DNA from 3 places in the Exiguobacterium sp. s194 genome. Region 1 is predicted to be linked to each of the others. Evidence: riboswitches for the same ligand, from Rfam matches in the RefSeq annotation. Region 1 holds a riboswitch; each other region holds the start of a gene.

Region 1 (10,095 bases):
TTTTGCACGGAGAGACGTTTTCGCTCGTGAAAAGCAATACCGAGACAAGGTTCCGCTTCGACGGCGAAAACTTTTACTGTCCTGCGAAGTGGGACGAATCATCGCTTCGGAAAGCGTACGAGGTCTGGCTACGAGAACGGGCCCTCGCTTATGTGATGGAAAGGTCCCCCCACTATGAACGTCAACTTGGTGTGAAGGCGGAACGAATCCGCATCGGCCACCAAAAGACGCGCTGGGGGTCATGCAGCTCGACCGGGACGATCTCGATCAACGTCCGGCTCATGCTCGCCCCGCAGGACGTCATGGATTATGTCATCGCCCACGAATGGGTCCATCTCGTTCATTTCGACCACTCGAAAGCGTTCTGGTCGAAGCTTGCGTCAGTGTATCCAAACGTCGCCGGCGCGATGGCCTGGTTGAAACAGCATGGCCATACGCTGCAAATCAAAAAAACCAATTGAACGTGTCCCTTGTCAGGAGGCATGTCCGATTGGTTTTTTAAATGGCGGAAGTGAACCGCTCGGCTGTGCCGTTCAGCGATTCGGCCGACTGTTCGATATGCTCGAACCGCTCAAGCGTCTGTTCCATGATGCGGACACTCTCTTGAATGTCTGTACTGGAGCGGGATACGCCGTCGACGATTGAGACGAGCTCTTTGTTCATCCCGTCCGTGTTCGCGCGTATTCTTCGATCGTCTGTTGGCGACTCGTGATGTCGGAGGCGATTTTGACGACGCCGACGACTTCATCCTGTTCATAGATTGGCATATAGGTCGCTTCGAGCCAAATTGAATCACCGCGGGCGTCGATGCGCTCGATTTTGTCGGCCGAACTGAAGCCGTCGAACAGCTTGTTCCAAAACGCTTGATAGTCGGGACTGCTGACGAAACTTGGCGTGCAGAACAAGTGATGGTGCATCCCGATCATTTCGTCACGTTTATATTTCATTGCCTTGGCGAAGAGGTCGTTCACATCGACGACGCGTCGTTGACGGTCGAATCGGATCATCGCCACGTTGGCCTCGAGGGCACGGAGCACCTCAGGGGATGAGAGGCTAGCAATCTTTGTCAGTTCCATTCCGATTATTCCTACCTTCTTTTCTCGATTTCCTTTAGTGCTTTATTCCTGGAATGTAGCGGAATTCTAGTGTACCCTGTGCGAAAAGTCCTGAATAGCGTCGGTTTTTGAAATCGAGTCAATATCTTGAATTTGAAGTGTTTTCCAGTTGGTTCACTGCTAAGTCCATGAACAAAGGACCCGTGCCATGCACGGGTCCCCTATCATTCCTGGTCATCGAATATTGATTTGAACAGCGTGACTTGGTCGGCCGTGAGTTCACCCCGGCTGTCCTTTGGATCGATGCCGCCGATTATCTGTTCTTCGTACCAAATTCCGAAGTCGAGTGAACGTTCTGGCGCATCGTTCGGCGTGAACAAGAACGTCGCTTTCACATCCGGTTCCCGCTCGATCGGGACGGGCTGGTCTTCCCACTCGACTTCCTCCGTCGTTCGATCAAGCTCGGCATTCGTCTCAGCGTCGGTAATGGTGCGTGTCGGCCCGTATTCCCCATCAGTATGTATCGTTTGGTACTCGATACGAGACGGATCCACGTCTTCCTCGCTACTGGCACAACCTCCAAGCAACAGTCCCGCGCAGATGACATATCCAACCAACGTGCGTTTCAACAGAACACCCCTCCTCGATTTACAACCAATCCGTTCATTCGAAAGCCTGTGGGAATAACTCTTGGAACGTCTCCGACCCGACGCTCGACAGTTTGAACACTTCCCCGGACTTCACGTCTTTCACGAAGACATCGACTTTCTTCGACCGTTGCTGGTAACTGACTTCGAACTGTTGACCGAGATTTCCGTGTAATAGCGTCAAATACTTATAGTCTTCCGTCTCACCACTCTTCGTCGAAGAGCTCGCGGTCTCGAGGGCTTCGACCAATCGGTCATACGCTTTTCCGCTCACGTTCACCGCATCAGGGTAAGGGAGCGGGACTTCCCGGTGATACGGATACTGATGGAGGTAAGCGACCGCTATCTCGTCTAGATCTGCAGGATCTGTAAGGAGAGGGCTCGTTCGATAGCGCATCGACACGGTTTTTGTTACGTTTTGTCCGTCCACGTCAATCGTGAGGTCATATAGCGGATAAGATGTCATCGGTTCCATCGTGCCACCGTTATGGATTCGACGGAAGGTTAAACTGTCAGCCCCGTTGAGCAAATCGGCATCTTGTAAAATGGAGTAGGAATAGCGAGCCTTGTCTCCACCATAAGACTGGAGCAGATGAGGCATGTTCGTGGCCTTATCTCGTCCTAATGCGATAAACACATCGGACGGTCTAAGGTTCGGCAAAAAGTGGAAGAATGGGTTAAAGTAGCCCCCTTCTTCAATCCCAATCTCAACCGTGCCGCTAAATCCAGGCGAAATCCTCATAAGTGTGACCGGATACGGTTCCATGTCTTGTCCATTGTCATAGAAGGCGTCCGGCTTATGTAACGCAGCCCGTTCATTTGCGGTCGCGATATGGACGGTCGGAAGGAACGAAATCTCTGTGCCGACCTCGTCTTTCAAGTAGGCAGGTCTTTCTGCAAGCTCGACGGCCCCGTACCCTTCCATCCCGTCCATCCGGTCTGATTTACAGAGCGCATAGATTGTATCCCCCTCGACATAGGTCACTTCATTAAAACTATATCCATAATAGTCATCATTCATAAGCGGGGCCCGGGTCGCATACGCCATCCCGAGGATTGAAAACGTCTCTCCATCTAGTTCGGTCAGTCGTTCCTTGTCTTCACATTGGTTCAAAATCTTTTCGGCATCCACTACAGGCTCTTGACTGTTCAACGTAACCCGTTCGGCTTGCCAGTGCTCCTCGATATGGCCATAGCGGACGACGTCCACGTCTTCCGAGCAGCCTGCCGTCAACCATAACAGTGACAATGACATCAACGCTCGTTTCTTCATGTTCAACCCACTCATTTCTTCTTCAAGTCAGGGAAGTAGGACAAGAACGTCTCGGCCCCTTCGCTCGTCAGTTTGTACGTCTCGTCGGTCGAGCGGTCGGTCACGTAAATATCCATCTTTTTCGAGCGCTGTTTATACGTCACCTCGAACTCTTGTCCCTTGTGTCCATCGACGATTGTTAGAAGCGGATAGTCGCCTTCATCACCTTGACGCTTCGTCGGTTCAGCGGAATCGATTGCTTGGACGAGGTCATCCATCTCGTTCCCCGCTGCTTTTAAAAGAACCGGGTATGACAACGGAGATTCCGGGTTGAACGGCTGTTGATGAAGATAAACGAGTGGACCGACCACAAGTGGCATGTAGTCTTCGTCGGGGTGTGTCTCGAGCTGCTTTCGTTCCGCTGTCGATAATAAGTCAGAGGTGCGGTATGTGAACGTCATCGTCTCATTGACGACTTTTCCGTCACGAGTATAGGTGAACTCATACAATGGATAAGTCTGGTCCGGGATGAGCTCCGTCTCGAGGGGGAGGCGCTCGACGCTCAACGCTTCATATGTAAGCCCTTCTGCGGTTTGGTCAATCATCGACTCGAGTGGAGTCACCGAGAAATAAAGGTCCGCAAACATGAGCAGCAAATACGATTTCTCAGTAATCGTATCGTAACCGATCGCTACTTTGATGTCTTTCATGCTGGCCATCGACGGATCGAACGAGAACAACGGATATGGACTCGGCATTCCCCCGATTTCTACTTCAATCTCACCGTACAGAGCCGGGGAAAAGGCGACGAGCGTTTCGAGGAACGGTTCAATAGGGTTGCCTGACTCGTTCAATTCATCGGCATCCCGTAAGGCGGTTTTGGCGGACTTATCGGCCGGACCGACGACTGGATAACGACCGATCGGTGTCCCTGTTGATACGTCCACATCGTCAGGGAACGACTCGATCACTTCCGCCGAGAAGCGGTTCGAGGCCATGTCACGACAAAGCACATAATTCTCATCCCCTTTCATATATGATACGGCCTTGAACGCATACTCCTCACCCGTGTCCGTCATCGGATAGCGGTTCGCCACGATCGTATCGAACACAATCAAGTCGCCTTCCAGCTCGGTCGTCAACTTACCGCTACAGGCTTCAAGCGTCTCGTCGGCTGAATGAAGGGAAATCAACTCCTCCTTGGCATACTTGCTGACGGTCCAATGCGCGTCGACGTAAGACAAGTTTACGACGTCCGGCTTTTCCCCACCGCAACCAACCAATAAGCCTGTGGATAGTACAAATAAACCGACTAACTTTTTCAAATCATCCGCCCCTCATCATCTATTTGTACCAATTTTACCATTATATTACTTTAGGAGGGAACACGAAAAAACCCGTCCGACGACCTGGATGGGTTCAATGACCGTTACACAGTTTTATCGATGGCTCGGGTCAATCTCGTCTCGACATCGCGTGCCACAGCTTGGAGCGACTCATCCTCGATCAGTTCGATCAGTTTCGTTGGCTTTGGCATCCCGACATGGGTCGACCCGTCTTTCGTGAAGACGGCGAGCTTGCATGGGAGGAAATAACCGCCTTCCCGGTGCGCCGTGATGACTTTTTTCGCTTCTTTTGGATTGCACACTTCGAGGATGCGGTAGTCCCCATCAATCGCTTGACCTTTCTCTTCGAGCGTCTCACTCAAATTGAAGTCCCAGAGCACCCCGAACTCTTCCTCTTTGAGCGTCGTTTTCAGCTTCTCGACGACCGCTTCGACCGTCTGATCGGTCTTGACCGTGTAATCAAACATGTGAATCCCTCCTATGATGTAGTCTCTCTCGTCTTGTACCCGAAGTAAGGACCGACAAATCGTCTGTTCGGTCGAAAAAAGTATATGTGATTTGAAACATATTCGATGTCCGTCACGTATGTATGAGAGAAAATAAAGAAGTCCATACTTACGTAAAGGAGAAGTGGTTGCCGTGACGGTCACCGTATTCACACATACAAGCTGCAGTTCTTCCCGTAAGACGATCGATTGGTTACGTGAGCAGAACATCCCGTTCATCGAGAAGAAATTGACCGACCAAGGGATGTCGTTCACCGAGTTCAAAGACATGCTCCGCCTCACCGAGAACGGGACGACCGACCTGTTGTCCGTTCAAAAGAGCGTGTACAAACAAGCCGCGGATCAACTTGACGAGATGTCGCTCCGTGAGCTGTACAGCTTCGTGGCATCGCATCCCCAGATTTTGAAGAGTCCGATCGTCGTCGATGACAATCGGATTCAAATCGGGTTCAGCGAGAAAGAGATTCGCACGTTCATCCCGCGCCATGACCGCATCGCCGAATTGAAACGATTGCTCGACAACAAGTAAGAGCCCTGCCGAAGCAGAGCTCTTTTTGTTATGCCTTCTTGAGTCGGGCCGCCAAGCGGTTGCCGAACGATTGAATCGATTGGACGAGCAAGATCAAGACGAAGATGGTCACATACATGACCTCCGGCTCGAATCGGAGATGCCCGTACTGATAGGCGATATCACCGAGTCCACCTGCCCCGACGAGTCCGGCCATCGCGGTCGCCCCAATCAAACCGATCGTCGCGATCGTCAAACCGAGCACGATTGAGGAGCGGGCCTCCCGAATCAACACGTACCAGATGATTTTCCGGGTCGAGATGCCCATCGCCTCATACGCCTCGACGACGCCGCGGTCGACCTCGAGCAGTGCCGACTCCATGAGCCGTGCGATATATGGCGCCGTGAACACGATGAGCGGCAATAGCACACCTTGGACGCCGATCGTCGTTCCCATGATGAAGCGGGTGAACGGGAGGATGAAGAACAAGAGAATGATGAATGGGATCGAACGGACGACGTTGATGACGCTCGACAAGATCCCGTAGAAATAACGGTTGGCGAGCCGGCCGTTCGGTCGCGTCAAGACGAGGAGCGTCCCGAGCGGCAGTCCGATCAACGTCGAGATGACGAGCGCGATGCCGGTCATCGTGAGCGTCTGGATCGTCCCCGTCCAAATCAAGTCACCCCAATTTTCCCAAAACTGAAGCATGGTTCGTCACCTCCTTCACTTTCACACCGCTCGCCTCTAAGAAACGGACGGCTTGGTCGGTCTGGCCCTCATCGCCGTCCAAATGGACGAGCAGATTGCCGACGAGACCGCCTTTCAACTTTTTGATACCGCCCCCGATGATGTTCGGCAGCAAACCGAACCGTTTCGTCAACTGGGCGAGCACGGCCTGTTCACTTTGATGGCCGATGAACGACAAGTTGACGAGCGTCCCGTGCGTGCTCAATTCGTCGACGACCTCTTTCGGGACATCGAGGTTCGTTTTCAAGAACTTGCGCGTCGTCGCATGCTGTGGGTCCGAGAACACCTCGAGCACGTCGCCTTCTTCGATGATCCGGCCGGCCTCGATGACGGCGACCCGGTCGCAGATGCGCTCGATGACTTCCATCTCGTGGGTGATCAAGAAAATCGTCAGCCCGAGCTCGCGGTTGATGTCGAGCAACAGGTCGAGAATCGACTCGGTCGTCTCTGGGTCGAGCGCGCTCGTCGCCTCGTCGCTGAGCAGGATGTCCGGCTCGTGCGCGAGGGCACGGGCGATGGCGACACGTTGCTTCTGTCCACCCGACAGTTGCTCCGGATAATGGCTCCGATGGTCGGTCAATCCGACAATATCGAGATATTTGTCGACGCGTTCACGGATTGTGCGCTTATCGAGCCCTTCGAGACGGAGCGGGATGGCGACGTTCTCTTCGACGGTCGCCGTCTTGAGCAGGTTGTAATGTTGGAAGATCATCCCGATGCGATGGCGCAACTTCGAGAGCCCGCGCTTGTCGAGCTTCGTGATGTCCTGTCCCTCGATCTCGACTTGACCCGACGTCGGGCGTTCGAGCAGATTGATCATGCGGATGAGCGTGCTCTTGCCGGCACCGCTTCGGCCGATGATGCCGAAAATCTCGCCTTTCTCGATTGTGAGCGAGACGTCGTCGAGTGCGGTGACGGCACCTTTGTTCACGGTGAACGTCTTGGTGATGTTTCGAAGTGCGATCATAGGCCCTCCTTAAAACGCCGGGACGATTGAGCCGTCGAACGTCTCTTCGATGAACGTCCGGACCTCGTCCGAATGGTAGTACGATTTGAGCGTCTCGACGACTTCATCATCCTTGTTGTCGGTGCGGACGACGACGTAGTTCGGATACGGGTTGTCGACCGTGTCCTCGTGGAACAACGCGTCCTCGTTGATGGACAGGCCGGCACCCATCGCAAAGTTCGTGTTGATGGCCGCGAGAGCGACTTCCGGGAGCTGGGTCGGGAGCTGTGACGCCTCGAGCTCGATGAATTCAAGGTTGAGCGGGTTCTCGGCGATGTCGCGTTTCGTCGCCTTGTCCGTCAAACCTTCTTTTAGCGTGATGAGACCCGCTGTCTCATAGAGACGGAGCGCCCGCAATTCGTTCGCCGGGTCGTTAGGGACGGCGACCTTGTCCCCTTCTTTCAAATCTTCGATGTCGGTCAACTTCTCTGAGTAGAGACCCATCGGGAAAGCGACGGTCTTGAACACGTCGTCGATTTTATAGCCTTTATCGGACTTTTGCAGTTCTAGGAATGAGAGCGTCTGATAACTGTTCACGTCGAGGCTACCCTCGGCGAGCGCCGTGTTCGGCGTATTATAGTCGTTGAACACTTTGATATCGAGTTCGAGGCCGTCTTCGGCCGCGAGTTCTTTCACTTTCTCGGCGATCTGTTGGTGCGGCCCGCCCGTGACGCCAATCGTGAGCGACTCCGTGCTGAGCGCTTCGCTCGCGTCCGATTGTCCGCATGCTGAGAGCGCGATGGCGGCGAGTAGTGATGTTCCTGCAAGTACTGTTTTCTGTTTGATGTTCATTTGTTTTCCTCCTCCAAAATGAAAGCCCGCTACTCATTCAGAGTGGCGGGCACGACAAGTCAAAGTCGGACACGCTCATCTCCCAGACGATTTCGTCTGTTGGAATTAGCACCATGATCATTACGATCTGGTTGCCGGGTTTCACAGGGCCAGTCCCTCCACCACTCTTGATAAGCAATCGGTCTATTAAGTTGTTATCATCTTACTTTTAATTCTTTTAATTGTAAATAGATAATTGTAAATTTTCAAAAACTATTTTCAAAAAGTCTTTATCGAGCGGTTCCGGCAACTGTTGCAGCTCGGTCTCCGTCATGACGGAGTCGACCAGTACCGGGATGTCGCTCGACTCGACCCCGAGCGTCTCGAGCGTCGTCGGGGCACCGAACCGTTTCAACCAAGCCTCCAAATAAGGGGCATCGGCCGAGCGCCGCAACCGCTCTTGGACGATCAGGCCGAAGCCGACCTTGTCTCCGTGCAAGAATGAGTGGGTCGACTCGAAGCGGCTGAGCGCATTATGGACCGCATGGCCCACGGCGACGCGTGTCCCGGCGTCACCAAATCCACCGACGGCGCCGCCGATGGCGAGCACGTGATCGACCGCGAAGCGGACGTCGTCACTATACGACTCAAAAGCGTGCTCGCTCAATTCAAGTTCGACGAGACGCCCGCACTGCTCGGCCAAGACGAGTCCGGTGTTGACGCCGGCGTCAGCTGAGCTGTCACCACTCAAATAACGGGCCTCGTAAAACTTCGCGACCGTGTCGATGACACCTGCCCGAAAGTATTCATATGGTGAGCGCGAGATGACCCGTGAGTCAACGATGACCCGTTCGATGACGACGCGGAACATGTCGTAGCGGTCGTAGCTCCCGTCCTCCTGATAGACGACGCTGAGCGGTGTGAACGCCGCACAGTTCGAGGCGAGCGTTGGGACGACGATGAGCGGGACGTTCCGTTGATAGGCGACGAGTTTGGCCGTATCGACGAGCTTGCCGCCTCCGACGGCGATTAACACGTCGGCGTCAAACGGTTTGAGCCGTTCGACTTCCGAGTCCGTGCACTCCCCGCTGAACCTTGTTGCCGGATAGTCCGCGATGGCCGGAAAGATGGCTCGGACGACGTCATACCCGTTCTGACCGTGCAGGACGTGGGCACGGCGGCCGTCGACTAAGTCATCAAGACGGTCGAGCGCGTCATCGGCGTGGTCATATTCAAGGACGGCCTGACGAATCATGCCCGCACCTCCTCATAGGCGGCAAACAACCGCTCGATTCGTTCGACGGCCTCGTCAATCTTCGGTTCCGGTGAGACGAGACCGAAGCGGACGTATCCGTTCCCTTCCGAACCGAAGAAATAGCCCGGGGTGACGGCGACACCAGCTTCATGCAGCAGTTTCCGCGAGAACGACTTGGCATCACCCTCAGGCACTTTCGCCCAGACGAAGAACGAGCCTTCCGGCGGTTCGACGGCCCAGCCGGCTCGGTTCAACCCGTCGATCAGGCGATCACGCCGTGCCTCGTACAGTCGTGCCAAGTCATCGCGAATGGTACGGGGCGCCTCGAGCGCAGCGACAGCCGCCGCCTGGATGGCCGAGAACACGCTGACGTGGACGTGGTCCTGATACGTGTTGATCGCCTCGATGATGTCCGCGTTCCCGACAGCAAAGGCGACGCGCCAACCGGACATGTTGAACGCTTTCGACATCGTATATACCTCGATGCCGACTTCTTTCGCCCCTTCCGCCTGCAGAAAGCTAGGCGGGACATGGCCATCGAATCCGATGCTGCCGTATGCGAAATCGTGGACGACCATCAAGTCCCGCTCCCGGGCGAAACGGACGGTATCGTCAAAGAAAGCGGGTGAGGCGACGGCTCCGGTCGGATTGCTCGGGTAGTTCAAATACATGAGTCTTGCCTCTTGCGTATCGAGCGTCTCATAGTCCGGCAAGAAGCCGTTCTCTTCCCGGAGGACGAGGTCACGGACGACGGCACCGGCGAGGCGTGCCCCCGAGATGTAATCAGGATAGCCGGGATTCGGTAGCAAAATCCCGTCGCCAGGTTCGAGTACGCATTGCGGCAACGTGATGAGACCAGATTTTGAGCCGATGAGAATCGCTACTTCTGTCTCGGGATCAAGTTCGACTCCATACTCATTCAAATAGAACGTCGCCACTGCTTGCTTCAGGCGGGCCTGACCGCGGAACGGACCGTATTGATGGGTCGAGGCGTCGAG
Region 2 (10,095 bases), on a different contig from region 1:
CCTTTCGAGTGAAAGGTCGTTTTTCTATGCTTATGCGAAACGTTTCGCGCCTTCTTCGAGCACTGCCGCTTTGTCCGTTTGCTCCCATGGGAGTTCAACGTCTGTACGACCAAAGTGGCCGTAAGCTGCTGTCTGCTTGTAGATTGGGCGACGAAGGTCGAGCATCTTGATGATGCCGGCCGGACGGAGGTCGAAGTTCTCACGAATGAGTTCGACGAGCTCAGTCTCGCTCAATTTGCCTGTGCCGAACGTATCAACCGCGATCGATACCGGGTGAGCAACACCGATTGCGTAAGCAAGTTGAACTTCTGCTTTGTCAGCAAGTCCCGCTGCAACGAGGTTTTTCGCCACGTAACGAGCTGCATACGCTGCTGAACGGTCAACTTTGGTAGGATCTTTACCTGAGAACGCGCCGCCGCCGTGACGAGCGTATCCACCGTACGTATCGACGATGATTTTGCGTCCTGTGAGGCCTGCATCCCCTTGTGGTCCACCGATTACGAAGCGGCCAGTCGGGTTGATGAAGTATTTCGTGTCCGCGTCGATGAGTTCAGCCGGGATGACTGCATCGATGACGTGCTCTTTCAAATCAGCTTGGATTTGCTCGAGCGTGATGTCTTCCGCGTGTTGTGTCGAGATGACGATTGTGTCGATGCGAACTGGGTTGTTCGCTTCGTCGTATTCGACTGTCACTTGTGTCTTACCGTCTGGGCGAAGGTAAGCGAGCGTGCCGTTCTTACGAACTTCTGCCAAACGACGTGACAATTTGTGAGCGAGTGAAATCGGGAGCGGCATGAGTTCCGGCGTCTCTTTTGTTGCGTAACCGAACATGAGACCTTGGTCACCAGCACCGATCGCATCGATTTCTTCTTCAGTCATTTGTCCTTCACGAGCTTCGAGCGCTTGGTCAACACCTTGCGCGATGTCTACCGATTGCTCATCGATCGATGTGAGGACAGCACAAGTCTCTGCATCGAAACCATATTTCGCACGTGTGTAGCCGATCTCACGAACAGTTTCACGAACAACTTTCGGGATATCCACGTAAGTTGATGTTGTGATTTCACCTGCTACGAGCACGAGACCTGTTGTGACAGACGTCTCAGCCGCAACGCGGGCGTTTGGATCTTCAGCTAAAATTGCATCCAAAATCGCATCTGAGATTTGGTCACAAATTTTATCCGGATGTCCTTCCGTGACGGACTCCGAAGTGAAAAGTCGACGGTTCAAGTTTGCCATTTCGAAAAACCTCCTATAATAAAGGGTGATGTGTGGACGGTACTCGTTCCCCTTACGCGTTGCTTTGGGACGGTAATGAAAAAAACCTCTCGCCATGTTCAAATGGGAAAGGTTGAATCGTTCTTCCTTACCCTCTTATCGTTCGAAGCTTACGCTTCGCTTCAGGATAGCACCTTTTCCGAATAACAATGAAAAATCGGACGGTTGCTGGGCTTCGTAGGGCCTTGTTCCCTCCACCGCTCAGAATAAGAGTATCCGTTACGAAGACCATCATATAAATGACACCCCGTTCTGTCAAGCGTATCGACCGAATTCGTCAAACTTTTCACAAACGGTCAAATAGTTATGTTTGTGAAATATCAAACATTTTTTTGTCCGTTTTGGTTTTTGTACTATGACCTGGTACAGAATATGTTAGAATGACAATGTAAGAAAGCGCTTACTTTAAAGGGTAAAAAATGCTTGTTTTTGATTAGTATGTCACATATAATAAAAACGTCATACTGATTAAACGCGGAAGTATGCGGATTTCATCCACATCTATTTAGGGGAAAGGTGGGATTCAGGATGGCGACAACGCTCCTGAAAATCGAAGAATTAATTAAAGGTGCCGACATGATGCGGAACTTGACGGTTCCAGAACTGGTGGAAGAAGCCATTCGCAACGGTGAAGGCGTACTGACGAAAGACGGGGCTTTATCGGTCAGTACCGGGAAATTCACAGGACGGTCACCGAAAGACAAATTCGTCGTGCAAGATGAAGTCAGCAATCATTTAGTAGACTGGGGTCCAGTCAACCAACCGATCGCGGAAGAGAAGTTCACCGCGCTACTCGACAAAGTGTTGACGCACCTCGAAACGAAAGACAAGCTCTATTATCTCGAGGCTTCTGCGGGGGCAGACGAGCACTATACGCTCCCGGTCCGTGCCATCACGGAATACGCGTGGCACAATTTGTTCGCCAAACAGTTGTTCTTGCGTGAATGGCCGACGAAAGGTGCCTTCGAGCCCTTCACGGTCATCTATGCACCGAGTTATAAGGCCGATCCATTCATCGACGGGACGAACTCCGAAACGTTCATTCTCGTCTCATTCGCCAAGCGGACCATTCTGATCGGGGGAACAGAATACGGCGGTGAGATTAAAAAATCGATTTTCTCGGTCATGAACTTCTTGTTGCCGGAACAACATGTGTTATCGATGCACTGCTCGGCGAACGTATCGGACGCCGGCGAGACGGCCCTTTTCTTCGGTCTATCGGGAACTGGGAAGACGACACTGTCGGCCGACCCGGAACGCCATTTGATTGGGGATGACGAGCACGGTTGGTCACCCGACGGCGTCTTCAATATCGAGGGCGGTTGCTACGCGAAGACGATCAATTTGTCGCGCGAGAACGAGCCGGAAATCTACGATGCCATCCGTTTCGGCTCATTGATTGAGAACGTCGTCTTAGACGAGAACCGGGCACCGGATTATAAGAATATCTCGCTCACCGAGAACACACGGGCCGCCTATCCGATTCAATTCATCGATAACGCGATGCTTCCGTCACGGGCCGGTCATCCGAACACGATCGTCTTCTTGACGGCCGATGCATACGGGGTATTGCCTCCAATCAGCAAATTGACGAAAGAGCAGGCGATGTACCACTTCTTGTCAGGGTATACGTCAAAACTCGCCGGCACGGAGCGCGGCGTCACTGAACCACAGGCGACGTTCTCGACCTGCTTCGGGTCACCGTTCTTGCCGCTCGCACCGGAGCGCTATGCGGACATGCTCGGTACGCTGATTGAGAAGCACGACGTCGACGTCTATCTCGTCAACACGGGTTGGACCGGCGGCGCGTACGGAGAAGGATCACGGATGAAGCTCGCCTATACACGGGCGATGGTGAACGCGGCGGTCAACGGCAAATTGCGTGACGTCGAGACGACGCGCCACGACATTTTCAATGTCGAGATTCCACGCCACATTGACGGCGTGCCAGGCGACGTGCTCAATCCGCGGGACACATGGAAAGACGGAGCGCGCTACGATGCCGAAGCAACGGCGCTCGCCCGGAAGTTCCAGGACAATTTCAAACGATTCACGAAAGCGAGTGAGGCGGTCGTTGCGGCCGGACCAATCATCGTATAACGAAAAATGAGACGATTGCCGATTCGGCAGCGTCTCATTTTTTTGAGTTGGCGAGCATCCATTCCATCGCCGCATCGGTCGTCTTCCATTTTTCCCAAAACGGGAGTTGATGGGCGAACGGGACGACCCAAAGTTCGGCCCGCTCCCCCATCCGTTCCGCTACCGCCGTCGCATGGCGCAGGCGGACTTGTTCATCATCGGTGCCGTGAATCAACAACGTCGGTGCATCCCATTCCTTGTAGAGCGGCGAGCGCTCAACATAAGCGGCACGGGCCGCTTCCGGGTCGCCCCCGGTCATACGGCGCAACATCTTCCGCATCGAACGCTGTTCTTCATACGTCCACTCGAGATTGGTCACACCCGCCCATGACGTGACGGACGTGAGCGGTCGTTCCGCGGCGAGCGACAACGCCATCATGCCCCCGCGCGAGAAACCAAGGGCATGAATGAACGTATCCGTTCGACGGACACGATCGTAGAGAGACAGGACGTCCTCTAGATCGGCGCCGCCGAAGTCCTCTTTCCCGCTCCCGCCATGGTTACCCCGGTAAACGGGCGCCACGACGTGAAAACCTTTGGCAGCGAACTGCATCAACCGGGGCAAACGCACATCCCCGATGCGTCCTGTTCCGCCGCGCAGATAGAACAGGACATGTCCGTTCGGCCGTTTCGGTGTGATCGTATAGGCGACGACGTCCTCACCGTCACGCGTCGCATACCAGCCACGATGGACCGGATAACCGGCGTACGGCGGCAGGACCTCGACCTTGTCAAACCAATTGTTTTTCATAGAGCACCTTCATCGTTTCCGGGAGCACCCGGTCTTTCATCATGAAGCTGTACCGATTGTTCCGGAGCAGATTCGTCGGCAATTCCTTCATAAGGACGGCCCCATCGGTCTCGTCGACCGCCGGATGATCGTCGAAACGTTCGATTTCGGCGAAATAAATATTTTTAATGACCGTGTCGCCACGCCCAAGCACGCGATATTGGCCGAGATAATGGAGCGTCTTCACGACACCGCCCGTCTCTTCATACACTTCCCGAATCGCGGCGTCATCCTCGTGTTCGCCGGGTTCGACTTTCCCACCCGGAAACTCGAGCCCGCGCTGCTTGTGCTTCGTCAGCACCCATTGATTTTCAAAGCGAGCGACGACCCAAACGTGGAGCGGTGTATCCGAAAATGGATAGTGCGCAAAGCTCAACTCGACTTTATTGTGATAGTAGTCCGTGAATGTCAACATAGTCCATCCCTTTCTTTCCCCTGTCTACTCTCACTTTACCTTGTCTTCCACTAGTTTCAAACAAAAAAATAGGCCCGCCGGAGCGGACCTACTCAAAATTATTGGTTCAAGCGCTTTTCAAGCTCAGCTTTTTGCTCTTCGTAACCTGGTTTTCCAAGCAACGCGAACATGTTCGCTTTATACGCTTCAACGCCTGGTTGGTTGAACGGATTCACTCCGAGGATGTATCCGCTCATCGCGCATGCCTTCTCGAAGAAGTAGAACAAGTAACCGAGGTGGTACGGCGTCATCTCTGGCAATTCGACGACGAGGTTCGGGACTTCTCCGTCCGTGTGGGCGAGGAGTGTTCCTTCAGCTGCCTTGTCGTTGACGAATTGAATCGTCTCACCAGCGAGGAAGTTCAAGCCATCGAGGTCTTGTGAATCTTCCGGCACGTTCATCGCGTGACGGACGTTCGTGACACGGATAACCGTCTCGAACAAGTCACGACGACCTTCCTGAATGTATTGTCCCATCGAGTGGAGATCCGTCGAGAAGTCGACTGCCGCCGGGAAAATCCCTTTGTTGTCTTTCCCTTCTGACTCGCCATAAAGCTGTTTCCACCACTCCGATACGTAATGCAAGGCTGGTTCGTAGTTGACGAGCAACTCGATCGACTTGCCTTTCGCATATAAAGCGTTACGGACGACCGCGTACTGGTACGCTTCGTTTTCCGCCAAGTTCGGAGACGAGTAAGCCGTTTGGGCATCGCGTGCACCTTCCATGAGGGCGTCGATGTCGATGCCTGCTGCCGCGATCGGAAGGAGTCCGACCGGTGTGAGCACCGAGAAACGACCTCCAACGTCATCTGGAATCACGAACGTCTCGTAGCCTTCTGCATCCGCGAGCGTCTTCAAGGCGCCACGGGCACGGTCTGTCGTCGCATAAATGCGTTCACGTGCGCCATCTTGACCATACTTGTCTTCCATGAACTGTTTGAGGACACGGAACGCGATGGCCGGTTCAGTCGTCGTTCCCGATTTCGAGATGACGTTGACTGAGACGTCCTTGCCTTCGAGCACTTGGAGCAACTCCGTCAAGTATGTCGACGAGATGTTGTGGCCGGCGAAGAAGACTTGTGGTGCGTTGCGTTCTTCCTTAGATAACACGTTGAAGAATGAATGTTGGAGCATCTCGATTGCCGCGCGTGCGCCGAGGTATGATCCACCGATTCCGACGACGACGAGGACGTCCGAATTTTCACGGATTCGTTCCGCAGCCGCTTTGATGCGAGCAAATTCATCCGTATCGTAGTTTGTTGGAAGGTCGACCCACCCAAGGAAATCGCTACCTGCCCCACTGCGGTCATGAATGACCGAATGCATTGCTTTCACGGTTTCTTGCAATTGATCGACTTCATGTTCCCCGACGAAAGACAGGGCGTTTGAATAATCGAAACGTACTGTTGACATGTCATTTCCTCCTTTAAATCGCTCATTGAAGAGCCATACATGACCCATCATAAACGGAAACGTCGGATTCGTTCAATCATTATTGCAAAATAGGCATGAAATCGCCTTATTTGCTCAGTTCAAGAATCGCTGCGACGTCTTCACGTTCGAGCGTACGGAAGCGACCGAATGCGCCTCGTTTCATCGCCGAGTCGAGGATGGCGTCAAATGTCGATTCATCGATGTCATAGTCACGGAGTGAGCTTGGTGCACCGAGCTCGTCGAAGAAGGCGCGGACAGCTGCAATCGTCCGTTTCGCCGTCTCAAGATCGTTACTGGCCGGTTCAACGTTGAACACTTCCGTCCCGAGGCGTGCAAATCGAGCAGCGTTGTCTTCTTCAAGCACATGCTCCATCCAGCGCGGGAACAAGATTGCGAGTCCGCCTGCGTGTGGAATGTCATGGACAGCCGAGACCGCATGCTCGATGTTGTGTGACGCCCAGTCGCCCGAGGCGCCCATTTGGAGCACACCGTTCAAGGCGATTGTTCCGGCGAACAAGATGATGGCGCGCAAGTCGACGTTCTCCAAGTCATTGACGAGTTTCGGTGCCGATTCGACGACCGCTTTCAACACACCTTCCGTCATACGCTCTTGGACCGGCGCATGGTTCGGGTGGAAGTATTGCTCGAAGCAATGGCTCATCATGTCGACGATACCGTAAATCGTTTGATCTTTCGGTACCGATACCGTATAACGCGGATCGAGAATCGAGAACGTCGGATAGACGAGCGGGTGACCCCAACCATATTTCTCTTGCGTCTCCCAGTTCGTGATGACCGAGCCCGAGTTCATTTCAGAACCAGTCGCCGCTAGCGTGAGCACCGTACCGAACGGGACCGCTTCTGTCGGGATGTGGTCGCGAAGCACGATATCCCAAGCATCGCCTTCATACGGGATGGCCGCCGAGATGAGTTTCGTACAATCGATGACCGAACCACCGCCAACCGCGAGCAACGCGTCGATGTTCTCTTCGCGTGCTTGTTTGACCGCGCGACGTACCGTCTCGATGCGCGGGTTCGGCTCGACGCCTGAGAAGTCGACGTAATCGATCCCAGCATTGTTTAACTCGGCCACGACTTCTTCGTACGTGCCGTTCTTTTTGATGCTCCCGCCTCCATAGACGAGCATCACTTTCTTGGCGTCAAGCGCCTGTAACTCGCTCGCGAGTTTTTCGATTTGATGAGTCCCGAAAATAAGTTTCGTCGGGTTTTTGTATTCAAAGTTGTGCATAATTCATCCTCCTTCGAAAATATGTAACACCTACACTATATACCCTGTTTTTTGTGATTGAAAAGCAATCAGGCCTGAGCGTAGATGCGGTCGATGATTGTATGGAGCGTCACCGCCTGTTCCGCTTGCTGGTACGACGGCTCCTGACGACACGCCTCGAGAAACGTGTGAATCTGTCTCGCATACGGGTCTTCGAGCGCGAGGTGAGCCGGTGTCTTATCGAACAACGCCCCGTGCTCTTCCGTATGGATGACGAGTGGGAACAGCGACGCGCCACCGTTCGTTCCACGCAGTTCGACCCGCATCGTGTCCGCCGCGTCGACGTTGGCCATGAAACTCGCGTCTAAGAACAAGGATGCCCCATTATCGAACGTGACCATCGCCCGCGCCGTGTCTTCGACCGAAAACGCGTCCGCGTCCCAATCGCCCATCAGCCCGACACCAGGTCGTGTTCCGAGATATTGACCGACGTGACCGACCACATCGACCGGCTTCGGATAATCCATCAAATAGAGGGCAAGGTCGAGCATATGCACCCCGATATCGAGCAGTGCGCCGCCGCCCTGCAACTCTTTATTCGTGAACACGCCCCATCCCGGGATGCCACGGCGCCGAAGGGCGAGCGCGGTCGCGGCATAGATGTGTCCGAGTTCACCCGCCTCGATCATCCGCTTCAATAGTTGGGTATCCGACCGATGCCGGTAATGGAAGCCATAATGAAGGGTTCGCTCAGCTCGTCTGGCCGCTTCTAGCATCTCGTTCGCCTCGTAAGCCGAGATGGCCGGCGGTTTCTCGCAGAGGACGTGACAGCCGGCCTCGAGTGCGGCAATGACTTGTTGTTTATGTAAGGCGTTCGGTGTACAGATGCTGACCGCATCGAGTGTCTCTTCGGCGAGCATCTCCTCGACCGTCTCGTACACCCGTTCGATTCCGAACTGCTTCGCCACCGCCTCCCCGCGTTCGCGTGTCCGATTCATGACGGCGACGACGTCTGCGCCTGCTGCGATGTATTGCGGGATGTGGGCGGTCTTGGCAATCCCGCCCGTACCGATGATTCCGATTTTCATGGTCCTCACTCCTTTTCTGTACTGTTCGTGAACGTGTGGGACATTTCCTGTACAAAAAAAAGACGACCTGCACAGGGCAGGTCGTCTCAATCACTTACTTTTTGAAGTTCGTGTTTTTGATCCAGTCTTCGAGCTTGTCCTTGAGGACAGTGAAGCCTGGTGCTTCTTCTTGCTTGAAGTTTGAAGCTTCGTTGCGGCGTGGTGCGCCACGACGAGCTGGCTTAGCCGACTTCTCGCGTTTTGGAGCTTCTTGTGTCGCTTTCATTGAAAGCTTGATTTTCTTAGATGCTTCATCAACATCAAGAATTTTCACTTCAACTTCTTGACCGACTTGAACGTACTCGTTCACGTCTTTCACGTAGTCGTGTGAGATTTCAGAGATGTGGACAAGACCTTGAGTCTCGTCGTCGAGTGCGACGAACGCACCGAAAGGTTGGATTCCTGTTACTTTACCTTTTAAAACTTGATCTTTTTCGTATTTTGCCATTACAAACACTCCTATGCTAAATTCATCAACTTACTATAACATACTTTTTTCGATAAAGTGTACAAATTAGTAAAAAAGATTATTTGGGATTGTTTTTGTGTTTCAAAGTCGACGGGTCGGGTAAATACAAATCAAGCAAGACTTCAAGTATTCCCCCCTGATTCCGCTAGGCTAACGCCTAGCCCTTTTTTTGTTCAAAAACTTGTAAACGGTTGCTGCGCGGCCACATCAAACACCGTTTCCCCCACCATTTCATTCAACATGATTGCGTTTCGATACACTGCCATCCCCAAATTCGTCGCTGCCGGACCGTGCGAATGTTCTAAATTCGTATGGGTAAATAAACTTCCCGCCAATGTCGTCTTCGTCGCAATCTGATAGCGATTGTTGACACGCCACTGCTGCTCCGCCTCCCATTCGATGTCGAACCGTTCGACCCATGTCGGGATGCGCGGTCGATATCCGGTCGCCGCCACGACCGCATCATATTCACCCGTAAACGATTGTCCCGTATATTGTTGCGTCCCTTCGACAGTATAAACGATTTCGTGTGCGATGTGCTCGATTTCAATCTGAGTGTACAGGTTCGTCGCTTGATCACTTCCGTCCGCCGTCCGATGATACAAAAATCCATAAATCGCCCGAAGCGTCTCAGGATTGACCCCGTTCCGGAACCGCTCGAACGCTTTCCCGAGCTGCTCCCGCTCCGCAGAAGGCAATTGATTGAAATAGTCGACATACGGCAAGCTGAAAATTTCCTCGCCGAGCTTACCGCTCTCTAGTGATTCGAACACATCCGAGCGCGTCACCCAATCGATGCGTTGGCGCATTTTATCGGACCGGGTCAATAAGTCGAGATACACTTCAGCCGCGCTTTGACCGCTACCGATGATGACGATGCGATTGGTTTCAAGCAATCGCTCCCGCTCCATCCGATACGAACTCGTATGGACGACATCTTGGAAGGCGTCCGGGACAAGCGGTTCTGCTCCCGTACCAATGACGACGTGACGTGACGACAGCACCGTTTCCCCATCCGGTGTCTCGACCGTGACGAGAAACCCATCCGCCGCCGGACGGACATCGGTGACCCGGTGTGAGAACTTGATCGTGTCGAGCGAGGCGGCGACCGATTGTAAATACCGGTTGAACTCCGTCCGGGGAATTGTCGGGCTCTCCTGGACGATGAATGTCTGCA
Region 3 (10,095 bases), on a different contig from region 1:
TCTACCGGACGGGCGGTCTGTTCCAAGACAGCCTCGACGCGCTAGGCGACGACAACATGCGCGACGGTTCGAAAGTTGCCCAAGCCATCGCCGAATACGCGATTGAATGTTCACTCAACAAAGTGTTCGCCTCGGAGACGTTTGACTACGTCGTCGACGAAGCCGTCCAAATCCACGGTGGCTACGGCTTCATGACTGAATATGAAGTCGAGAACTTGTACCGTGACTCACGCATCAACCGTATCTTCGAAGGGACGAACGAAATCAACCGTTTGATCGTACCGAGCACGCTCCTTAAGAAAGCGATGAAAGGCGACTTGCCGCTCCTCGCCGAAGCACAGAAGCTCCAGAAAGAGCTCATGAGCTACATGCCACAAGAGCTTGACGGGTCGCCGCTCGCACGTGAGAAGATGCTTCTGTCGAACATGAAGAAAATCAACTTGATGATCGCCGGAACGGCCGTCCAGAAATATCAGCAGGCCCTCCAGAACGAACAAGAGATTCTCGCGAAGATTGCCGACATCATCAGCGCCATCTATGCGCTTGAAGCGGCCATCGCGCGGACGGAGAAAGCCATCGCCCGTACAGGCGCTGAGAAGAACCAGCAGAAAGTCCGCTATACAGAAATCTTCGCCGAGCAAGTGTTCAAGCAAGTCGAACTCATGGCGAAAGAAGTCTTGTATGCGGCCGCATCGGGCGACGAGCAGCGCATGCTCTTGTCGGCGATGAAGAAGTTCAGCCGCTATCAGCCGATCAACGTCATCGGCACGAAGCGCGAAGTCGCAGCGAGCCTCATCAAAGCGAACAAGTTCATCGTATAAGCAAGCGAGAGAAAGGGTGGCCGGACGCGGTCGGCCCTTTCTTTTTCCTGTCTGCGGACGATACAATGGACGAAGGAGGGGATACGCATGAAACGAGATGACTTATTAGAACGGATGGATGCAATCGGCCGCTCGGTCGCCAAGCATGAGGGCACGCTCATGCTCCTCGCGCTCGGTTCAATTGGACTTGAGATGGATCGGCTCGACGACTATTCGGACCTCGATTTCTTTTTGATCGTCGAGGACGGGCATAAGGCCCGCTTCATCGACAATTTGGACTGGCTCGCGGTCGAGCCGTTGGCGTACCAGTTCCAAAACACGAAAGACGGGCACAAGGTCATGTATGAGGACGGCATTTACGCCGAGTTCGCCGTGTTCGAGATCGTAGAGATGCCTGGAATCGCTTATACACCGGGGCGTGTCGTCTGGCAACGTGACGAGGCGCTCGACACGTTTGCGACGCCGAAGCTTGTCACACTCCCTTCAGACGCCGCACATCGCTACGAGGAGGCACTGACGAACCTATACGTCGGACTGCTCCGGGAACGGCGCGGTGAACAGCTCGCTGGCTTCGAACTCATTCAAGTCGCGGCTGTCAACAACGTGTTAATCGCGTACGGGGAGACGAGCGACCCCTTCAACCCGACGCGACGGGTCGAAGGGACACATCCGGAGCTCGTCGCACGTCTACAGGAGTGGTTACCCGGTTACGGAAAATCGGTCGAGGCGGCCGCAGCCATCCTCCGCCACATCGAGGCGCACCACTCGGTCAATCCGGCGCTCAAGCAAGAGATTGTGCGCTTGCTTGAAACATGAACCGACGAATCGGAATATGCTACAGTAACAGGAGAGGTGATGAACATGGTGACACTATATGGCTATCCGCCATGCAGTACGTGTAAAAAAGCAGAGAAGTGGTTGAAAGAGAACGGCATCGACTATACATATATCCATATCGTCGAGGCGACGCCGTCGAAAGACGAGTTGGCTGAACTATGGAAACAGTCGGGTCTCCCGCTTAAAAAATTCTTCAATACGAGCGGACAAGTGTATCGGAACGAAGGCATTAAAGACAAGCTACCAAATCTATCAGAAGACGAACAACTCGAGCTTCTTGCGAGCAATGGTATGCTTTTAAAGCGCCCAATCGTGACAGATGGTCAAAAATCAACTGTCGGATTTTCAGAAAAGTCGTTTACAGACGTTTGGGGCGAAGTGCTATAATACTCGTGTGAGTCTAATTCATTTGAGGGGGAAGTTAAGATGAGCAAAGTACCTGCCAATCTACGTTATTCAAAAGAGCACGAATGGGTGGAAGTGAACGGAAGCGTCGCCCGCATCGGGATCACGGATTTCGCACAAAGCGAACTAGGGGATATCGTCTTTGTCGAACTTCCTGAAGTCGGTGGCACGATCTTACTCGATGAGCCATTCGGTTCGGTTGAATCGGTCAAGACCGTATCAGAGCTTTACGCACCGATCTCTGGGAAAATCACAGCAGTGAACGAATCACTTGCCGATTCACCAGAACTCGTCAACGAAGCACCGTTCGAAGGCGCTTGGATGATCGAAGTCGAGTTGAACGACGCGTCAGACGTCGACAAGCTCATGTCAGCCGAAGAATACGAAGCGATGATTCAAGGCTAAACAAAACCCGGTTTCTCTTTACGAGAAGCCGGGTCTTTTTGATTAATCGAAGTCGAGACGGTAATGATCAGGCTCGATGAGCGACGTCCGGTTGAACAAACGATAGAACAGAATCCCGAGTGCGATTGGGATGAGCCCGAACAAGACGACGACAAGCATGACGTTCCAGAGCGCGAATCCTCCCGGCATCAAATGCAAGGCGTTGACCGGACCGATTAGACCCGAGACGCCGAATCCGGCACTGATTGGCGTGCCTTCAATCCGAAGGATACCTGCGAGCGCTCCGAGAATGGCCGCATTGGCGAGCACCGGCAACATCATGATCGGACGACGGACGAAGTTCGCCATTTGAATCTTCGGTGAGCCGAGGAAGTGGGCGATCGACGTTCCGGTCGCGTTCATCTGCCAGCCAGCGATGGCGAGACCGAAGCCGGCAGCGACGACGCCAAGGTTGGCGGCCCCGGCAGCGACACCAGAAAGGCTGATGGCTGTGGCAATTCCGACCGTCGAGATTGGCGATACGATGATGAGCGAGAACGCCATCGCGATTAACATGCCCATCACGATCGGTTGCAGTTCAGTCATCGTCATGATGATCGTTCCGACGTACGTCGTAATCTGTGAGATGTAAGTGAGTAGGAACGCGCCGATGCCTCCCGCGACGACGATGACCGTCATCGGCAAGACGAGCACCGTGTATGTCTTCAAGCGTGGCGACAACTGCATGACGAGGAACGTCGCGAGAGCGGCCGTCACACCGGCCGTGATGACGTCACCGATTCCGGCCATGAGGAACGCGCCTTCCTCGACGCGGATGGCGCCACTTCCGACCTGGGTCGCGATGCCGATCGTCCCGGCCTCGAGCGCCGATCGTCCGAACTGCATGGCGACGGCGACACCGATGATGACCGGTAAGAGGCGCATCGCAATCGTCGTCGCATCTAAGATGAACTGCAAGGACGGAAAATACGGCAAGATGGCTTTCGTTAATTCACCGAGCAAAGCGCTCGGGATGAGGGCGATGAGAATGGCAAGACTGAGGCCGTTCAAGACGTTCATTAAAAATTGTTTTCCGGTAAGCTTCTCTTCCGTCATTGGGGATTCACCTGTCCTTTTCTACTGGTTTGCTGTTATGTACAAAAGCGATAAAGTTAATGACCATACTATGCCTCTTTCTGCAGAGCGTCAACAAGAAATGTTGAAATGTTCAGAATTTTCCATTTGAGCACAACTTTTGAACCGACTGGGTCGGATTCATATACTTAGAAGAGAGGTGAGCAAAATGATGACAGACGGATTCTTATATATATACGCCCCAATGTGCGGTACATGCGCCGTGGCCGAGCGGATGCTCTCGGTCGTCGAGGCGGTCGACCCAGAATTGAAGATTGAAAAACGCGATGCCAACTTTATCCCGAACGAACTCGAGGCGTATCAGGTTATGAGTGTCCCGGCGCTATTGAAGCTGGAGAATGGCCAAGTTCGCGATCGTTTGTACGCGTTTCAAAACGTCCAGCACGTCCTATCTTTCGTTAAATGAGATAGGATGATTAGAATAATCTGAAAATTTTAAATAATCAGTTGACACAGAAAGTTCACGAATGATATATTCATTACAACATCTTACTTGAACACAACATAGGACGAGATTTTCCCGTCATCAAGACGTTTTCGAACAACCGCTGCATGAGCTTACGCGATTTCAGGTGGACCTTCCCTTCGATTGTCCCCCAAAAAAATCAAGCGTCGGGGCACCGGTCGCGTAATTGCATGGTCCGTTCGAAGACCGAGTGATGGTTGGGTAAAAATCCCCCATATAAGGATGAATGCTCTGATCGGGCAAAAGAGGTTCATCTATGGGTTGTCCTTCAGTGACTCAAGGTGCTACGTTCTGTGTCATCCTCGGATGGCACCTTTTTTATTTTTTCGCATAAAATAGTTTGACATGAAAATAATATGTCGCTATGATAAGGCTAATCGAATACGCAACCACTCTTATCAAGAGAGGCTGAGGGACTGGCCCTATGACGCCCAGCAACCGCGGAGCAATCCGAAATGGTGCTAATTCCAGCAAGGTGTATACCTTGGAAGATGAGAGCAATCGTTGTCCGTACGATAAAGTACGCACGTTTGCTCAAACGTGCGTACTTTTTTTGTTGTCAGGAGGGAAATGGATTGATTCAACTACGCAATGTGGCCAAATGGTTCGACACGAAAAACGGTCGGGTCCAGGCGGTCGATGATGTGTCGCTTACGATCGAAAGCGGCGAAATTTTTGGAATAATCGGATATTCAGGTGCGGGGAAGTCGACGCTCATCCGCTTGCTCAACCGACTCGAGGCACCGTCAAGCGGTGAAATCGTGGTCGCCGGCAGCGAGCTGACGAAACTCACACCAAAGGAACTACGCGGGGTACGTAAAAACGTCTCGATGGTGTTCCAACACTTCAACTTGTTATGGTCGCGCACAGTCGCTGAGAACATCAGCTTCCCGCTCGAACTCATCGGGGTACCGGCGAGCGAGCGCAAACGCCGCGTCCAAGAACTCGTCGAGCTCGTCGGACTCGCCGGACGAGAAGACAGCTATCCGTCACAACTATCGGGCGGCCAAAAGCAGCGAGTCGGGATAGCCCGTGCGCTCGCTACGAATCCAGAAGTGCTCCTCTGCGATGAAGCGACGAGCGCACTCGACCCGAAGACGACGGATTCGATTCTCGAACTGCTCGTCAGCATCAACAAGAAACTCGGTTTGACGATCGTCCTCATCACCCATGAGATGCACGTCATCCAAAAGATTTGTCACCGTGTCGCCGTCATGGAGGCCGGAAAGGTCGTCGAGACCGGGCAAGTCGCCGACGTGTTCCATCACCCGGAACAGCCAATCACGAAAGAGTTCGTCAAACAGATCGGCGCGGTCGAAGACATGTCGCTCACGTTCGAACATTTGAAAGCTCGTTATCCGAGCGGTCAAATCGTCAAGCTCAAATTCTTGAACGAAACGGCCGAACAACCGATTCTGTCGGAAGTGTTGAAGCAGCATGACATCGGCTTCAACATCATCGGCGGAAACGTGACGCAGTCACAAGTCGGTGCCCTCGGGACATTATTCATCCAATTGATCGGAGAGCCGGCTGAAGTCGAGCGGGCCATCGCCTCAATCCGATCACAGGCAGTGGAAGTGGAGGTAGAAAGCGATGTTTCCTAATGTAGATTGGCAAGTCATGTTAGAACAGACGTGGGAGACGCTCTATATGACGCTCGTCGCCGGAGCCGCGACGTTCGTCATCGGTCTCGCCCTCGGGATGCTCCTATATGTCACAAACGAGCCGCTCATGATGAAGAACCGTCCGATTTACACGGTCATCAGCGCGGTCGTCAACATCTTCCGGTCGATCCCGTTCATCATTTTGATTATCTTGCTCATCCCGTTCACGTTACTCGTCGTCGGGACGATGCTCGGGTCAACGGCAGCACTGCCGGCACTGATCATCGGTGCGGCCCCGTTCTATGCTCGGATGGTCGAGCTCGCGCTTCGCGAAGTCGACCGCGGCGTCATCGAGGCGGCTGAGTCGATGGGTGCGACAAAATGGCAGATCGTCTATAAAGTATTGTTCCCAGAAGCATTGCCGGCCATCGTGTCAGGCATCACGGTCACGATCGTCGCGATCGTCGGTTACACGGCGATGGCAGGGGTCGTCGGCGGTGGAGGACTCGGGAACTTGGCGTTCCTCGAAGGATTCCAGCGTTCACAAAGTGACGTCACGTTCGTCGCGACCGTCTTAATCTTGGTCATCGTCTTCGTCATTCAGTTCATCGGCGATCGACTCGTATCTGTAATTGATAAGCGTTCTGCTTAATCTAAATAGAAAATTTGGAGGGGTTTTATAATGAAATCATGGAAAACAGTACTCGGTTTAACGGCAGCTTCAGCACTTACGATTCTCGCGGCTTGCGGCGGTGGGGATTCAGAATCAGGTTCAGGCGATGACAAGACACTCGTCGTCGGCGCATCAAACGTCCCGCACGCTGAGATTTTAGAGCACGTCCAAGACGAATACGAAGAGAAGGGCTATACGCTCGAAATCAAGAAGTTCCAAGACTACGTCCTCCCGAACAAGACGCTCGCAGACGGGGAGTTGGACGCGAACTACTTCCAACACGAGCCGTACCTCGAGTCGCAAATGGCTGAAAACAAAGACTACAAATTCGCTTCAGCCGGCGGCGTTCACATCGAGCCGATCGGTGTGTACTCGAAAGACTACGCGTCACTCGATGAGCTTCCAGAAGGCGCTGAAATCATCATGAGTTCGTCGGTCGCTGACCACGGACGTATCCTCACGATGCTTCAATCTGAAGGGTTGCTCACACTCGCAGACGGCAAGACAACGGACGCGACGGTTTCAGACATCGTCGACAACCCGAAAAACTTGGAGTTCAAGACGGACGTCGAAGCGGCACTTCTCCCGCAAGCGTTCAACAACGGTGAAGGGGACGCGGTCCTCATCAACACGAACTACGCGATTGATGCCGGCCTCAACCCACTCGAAGACGCAATCGCTCTCGAAGGTGAAGATTCACCTTACGTCAACTTGATCGTCACACGTGAAGGCGACGAAGATGATGAGCGCGTCAAAGCACTCCTTGAAGTCCTCACGTCAGAAGAGACACAACAGTGGATCTTGGATGAGTACAAAGGTGCGGTCGTACCGGTCAAACAATAATTTCGTCAAGGCCCGGGCTATCCCGGGCCTTTTTTATTTGGAGTAGTTTTGGTTCACCAATAGAAGTACACTACATATATGTAGGAAAAGGGGGGATCCGGATGAACATACGACACATTCATCCGCTGACGCTGGGTGTCTTGTTTGGCACATTTTTTGCCCGGCTGTCGACATTTTTTGTTATGCCGTTTTTTGCGATTTATCTCGCGACGCTCGGTTTCTCGGCGAGTGTCATCGGGACGGTGTTCGCCATCTCGGCGCTATCGGGTCTGTTCATGAGCTTTTTCGGGGGAACGCTGTCTGACCGGTACGGGCGCAAACAGTTGATGCTGATCGGCATCGTCTTGAACGCCTTGACGTTCAGCGGCTTCGCGCTCGTGACAGAATTATTTTGGTTTTACATATTTTCGGTACTCATGGGTGTGTCGCGGTCGTTCCTCGAACCGGCGTCTCGCGCGCTCATCAGCGATACGACGCAGCCGGACCAGCGCGTCATCGTCTATAACGTCCGCTACTTTTTAATCAATATCGCGGCGGCGATTGGGCCATTGCTCGCGGTCGTTTTGTCGCTCACCGGCGCAAAGAGCGCCTTCTTCGTCGTGACGGGCGTTTACGTGATGTACGGACTCGTCATTTCGACGCTGTTCCGAAAGTATCCGTTCGAGGAAGGGGACGGCGTCAAAGTCCGGCCGCGCTTGACGGAGACGTTCCGTGTGTTACAACAAGATAAGACGTTCCGCTTCGTCATCATCGGGATGATTTTTGCCATCATCGGCTATAGTCAGTTCAATGCGACGTTGCCACAGTTCATCGCTTTCCATGACGGATTCAGTGACGGCTCACGTTTGTTCGCCTATCTATTGACGGTCAATGCGATCACCGTCCTTGTCGTCCAATATCCGATTATGCGATTCGGGATGCGGGTCTCACCGATCAAGTCACTCTTCTTCGGTGTCGCCACACTGTCGTCGGGACTCCTCCTGATCGGCTTCGCGACCGAGACGTGGATTTTATTCGTCGCGATGGTCATCTTCACGGTCGGAGAGGTGCTCATGTTCACGATGACGGACGTGTTGACGGACGAATTGGCACCGGCCCATCTGCGCGGGACGTATTTCGGGGCGATGGGATTGACGGCGCTCGGTCAGACGATTGGCCCCGTCATCGGGGGAGTGTTGCTTGATGGATTCGATAATGCAGCGTTGCCAGTGTTTGGAAGCTTGGCCGTATTGACGGCGTGCGGCGCCTTCTTCTTCGCCGGCGCCTTGAAAGAACGGAAAGCAAGTTTGGCGTTAACCGAGGAAAAAGTTGGATAATGTCTTGATTTCCCGATATTCTCATTCTCAACATTTATGTTTTATTGAGAATGAATAATAAGGTGAGTCGCTTGAAATAAAAAATTGCCTAGATTAAGATTAGAATATATCTAATCTACGCCAAAAATGGCGAGAAAACGGAAGGGGTATCCGAATGTCTAACGTACCACACATGAAAATTGATGACCTCCGCGTCTCAATCGAAGGAAAAGAGATCGTCAAAGGTCTTAATCTTGAAATTAAAGGTGGCGAAATTCACGCCATCATGGGTCCTAACGGAACGGGTAAATCAACACTCGCATCGGCACTTATGGGTCATCCATTGTATGAAGTAACAGGCGGAAGCGTCGATTTGAACGGTGAAGACGTACTCGAGATGGAAGTCGACGAGCGCGCGCAAGCCGGAATGTTCCTCGCGATGCAGTATCCTGCTGAAATCAGTGGTGTCACGAATGCCGATTTCTTGCGTTCAGCAATCAACTCGCGCCGTGAAGAAGGCCAAGAAATCTCGCTCATGAAGTTCATCCGTGAACTCGATGCGAAGATGGACGTCCTTGAAATCCCTTCAGCAATGGCACACCGTTATTTAAACGAAGGTTTCTCAGGCGGAGAGAAAAAACGTAACGAGATTCTTCAGATGATGATGATCAAACCGAACATCGCCATCCTCGATGAGATTGACTCAGGTCTTGACATCGATGCGCTCAAAGTCGTCGCGAAAGGCGTCAACGAAATGCGCAACGAAGAGTTCGGCTGCTTGATCATCACGCACTATCAACGTCTCCTCAACTATATCGAGCCAGACTTTGTTCACATCATGATGGACGGGAAAATCGTCATGTCAGGTGGCAAAGAGCTTGCACAACGACTCGAAGCAGAAGGTTACGACTGGGTGAAGCAAGATCTTGGAATGACAGTAGACACAGAAGCGTAAGGAGGCTGTACGATGACCGTACAATTTGAATTGGATGCACAAGCAGTAGCGGCACGTGCAGAGGCGCTCGGTGGACCTTCATGGATGGTCAACCGTCGCAAAGAAGCAGCAGAACTTGCGCCGACTCTCGCCTTGCCAAAAGTTGAAAAAATCAAGATTGATAAATGGGACTTCGTCTCTGGAGACGTCGAACTCACGAAGCACGACGGCTTGACGCCTGAAATCGAAGCACTTCTTGGAGACCATCGCACAAACGTGCTCGTTGAACGCAACGGTCATGTCGTCTACAACGAACTTGCAACGCCAGAAGGTGTCCTCTTCATGGGCATCAACGAAGCAATGGAACAACATCCAGAGCTCGTCGAGAAGTACTTCATGACGGAAGGTGTCCGCGTGGACGAAGAACGTTTGTCTGCGTTGAACGCTGCCCTCATGAACGGCGGTGCGTTCTTATACGTACCGAAGAACGTACAATTAAAAGACCCGCTTCAAGCCATCTTCACGATGGAACAAGCGAACGGTGCGCTCTATCACCACACGATCATCGTCGCAGACGAAGGCAGTGAATTGACGTACGTCGAGAGCTTCCTCTCGAACACGAACGAGCCGCACACGGTCAACGCCGTGACAGAAGTGTTCGCTGCCGCGAACGCGAAA

Evidence for each region. Region 1 has a riboswitch for S-adenosylmethionine ahead of KNP85_RS07880 (MetQ/NlpA family ABC transporter substrate-binding protein). Riboswitches for the same ligand answer to the same signal wherever they lie in the genome.
Region 2: linked by a shared signal. The riboswitch ahead of metK (methionine adenosyltransferase) and the one ahead of KNP85_RS07880 (MetQ/NlpA family ABC transporter substrate-binding protein) in region 1 are both predicted to bind S-adenosylmethionine.
Region 3: linked by a shared signal. The riboswitch ahead of KNP85_RS03455 (methionine ABC transporter ATP-binding protein) and the one ahead of KNP85_RS07880 (MetQ/NlpA family ABC transporter substrate-binding protein) in region 1 are both predicted to bind S-adenosylmethionine.

The regions. Positions count from the first base shown of each region.
Region 1 is NZ_JACSLT010000005.1:162,214-172,308, reverse strand. It holds gene KNP85_RS07925 (M48 family metallopeptidase) at 1-461, shown strand, start outside; gene KNP85_RS15785 (hypothetical protein) at 499-663, opposite strand; gene KNP85_RS07920 (PAS domain S-box protein) at 660-1,076, opposite strand; gene KNP85_RS07915 (hypothetical protein) at 1,280-1,684, opposite strand; gene KNP85_RS07910 (hypothetical protein) at 1,719-2,975, opposite strand; gene KNP85_RS07905 (hypothetical protein) at 2,987-4,279, opposite strand; gene KNP85_RS07900 (DUF302 domain-containing protein) at 4,384-4,767, opposite strand; gene KNP85_RS07895 (Spx/MgsR family RNA polymerase-binding regulatory protein) at 4,940-5,335, shown strand; gene KNP85_RS07890 (methionine ABC transporter permease) at 5,364-6,026, opposite strand; gene KNP85_RS07885 (methionine ABC transporter ATP-binding protein) at 5,998-7,032, opposite strand; gene KNP85_RS07880 (MetQ/NlpA family ABC transporter substrate-binding protein) at 7,042-7,863, opposite strand; SAM riboswitch class I at 7,936-8,040, opposite strand; gene KNP85_RS07875 (iron-containing alcohol dehydrogenase family protein) at 8,081-9,097, opposite strand; gene KNP85_RS07870 (aminotransferase class I/II-fold pyridoxal phosphate-dependent enzyme) at 9,094-10,095, opposite strand, start outside.
Region 2 is NZ_JACSLT010000002.1:359,370-369,464, reverse strand. It holds gene metK (methionine adenosyltransferase) at 31-1,239, opposite strand; SAM riboswitch class I at 1,372-1,491, opposite strand; gene pckA (phosphoenolpyruvate carboxykinase (ATP)) at 1,807-3,378, shown strand; gene KNP85_RS03755 (alpha/beta hydrolase family protein) at 3,413-4,168, opposite strand; gene ytkD (RNA deprotection pyrophosphohydrolase) at 4,149-4,622, opposite strand; gene KNP85_RS03745 (glucose-6-phosphate isomerase) at 4,721-6,073, opposite strand; gene KNP85_RS03740 (iron-containing alcohol dehydrogenase) at 6,180-7,343, opposite strand; gene KNP85_RS03735 (Gfo/Idh/MocA family protein) at 7,412-8,410, opposite strand; gene yugI (S1 domain-containing post-transcriptional regulator GSP13) at 8,505-8,897, opposite strand; gene KNP85_RS03725 (lysine N(6)-hydroxylase/L-ornithine N(5)-oxygenase family protein) at 9,092-10,095, opposite strand, start outside.
Region 3 is NZ_JACSLT010000002.1:300,676-310,770, forward strand. It holds gene KNP85_RS03425 (acyl-CoA dehydrogenase family protein) at 1-821, shown strand, start outside; gene KNP85_RS03430 (hypothetical protein) at 909-1,637, shown strand; gene KNP85_RS03435 (arsenate reductase family protein) at 1,683-2,045, shown strand; gene gcvH (glycine cleavage system protein GcvH) at 2,085-2,468, shown strand; gene KNP85_RS03445 (PTS sugar transporter subunit IIC) at 2,511-3,563, opposite strand; gene KNP85_RS03450 (thioredoxin family protein) at 3,751-4,008, shown strand; SAM riboswitch class I at 4,461-4,566, shown strand; gene KNP85_RS03455 (methionine ABC transporter ATP-binding protein) at 4,644-5,672, shown strand; gene KNP85_RS03460 (methionine ABC transporter permease) at 5,662-6,324, shown strand; gene KNP85_RS03465 (MetQ/NlpA family ABC transporter substrate-binding protein) at 6,355-7,188, shown strand; gene KNP85_RS03470 (MDR family MFS transporter) at 7,290-8,504, shown strand; gene sufC (Fe-S cluster assembly ATPase SufC) at 8,677-9,438, shown strand; gene sufD (Fe-S cluster assembly protein SufD) at 9,451-10,095, shown strand, end outside.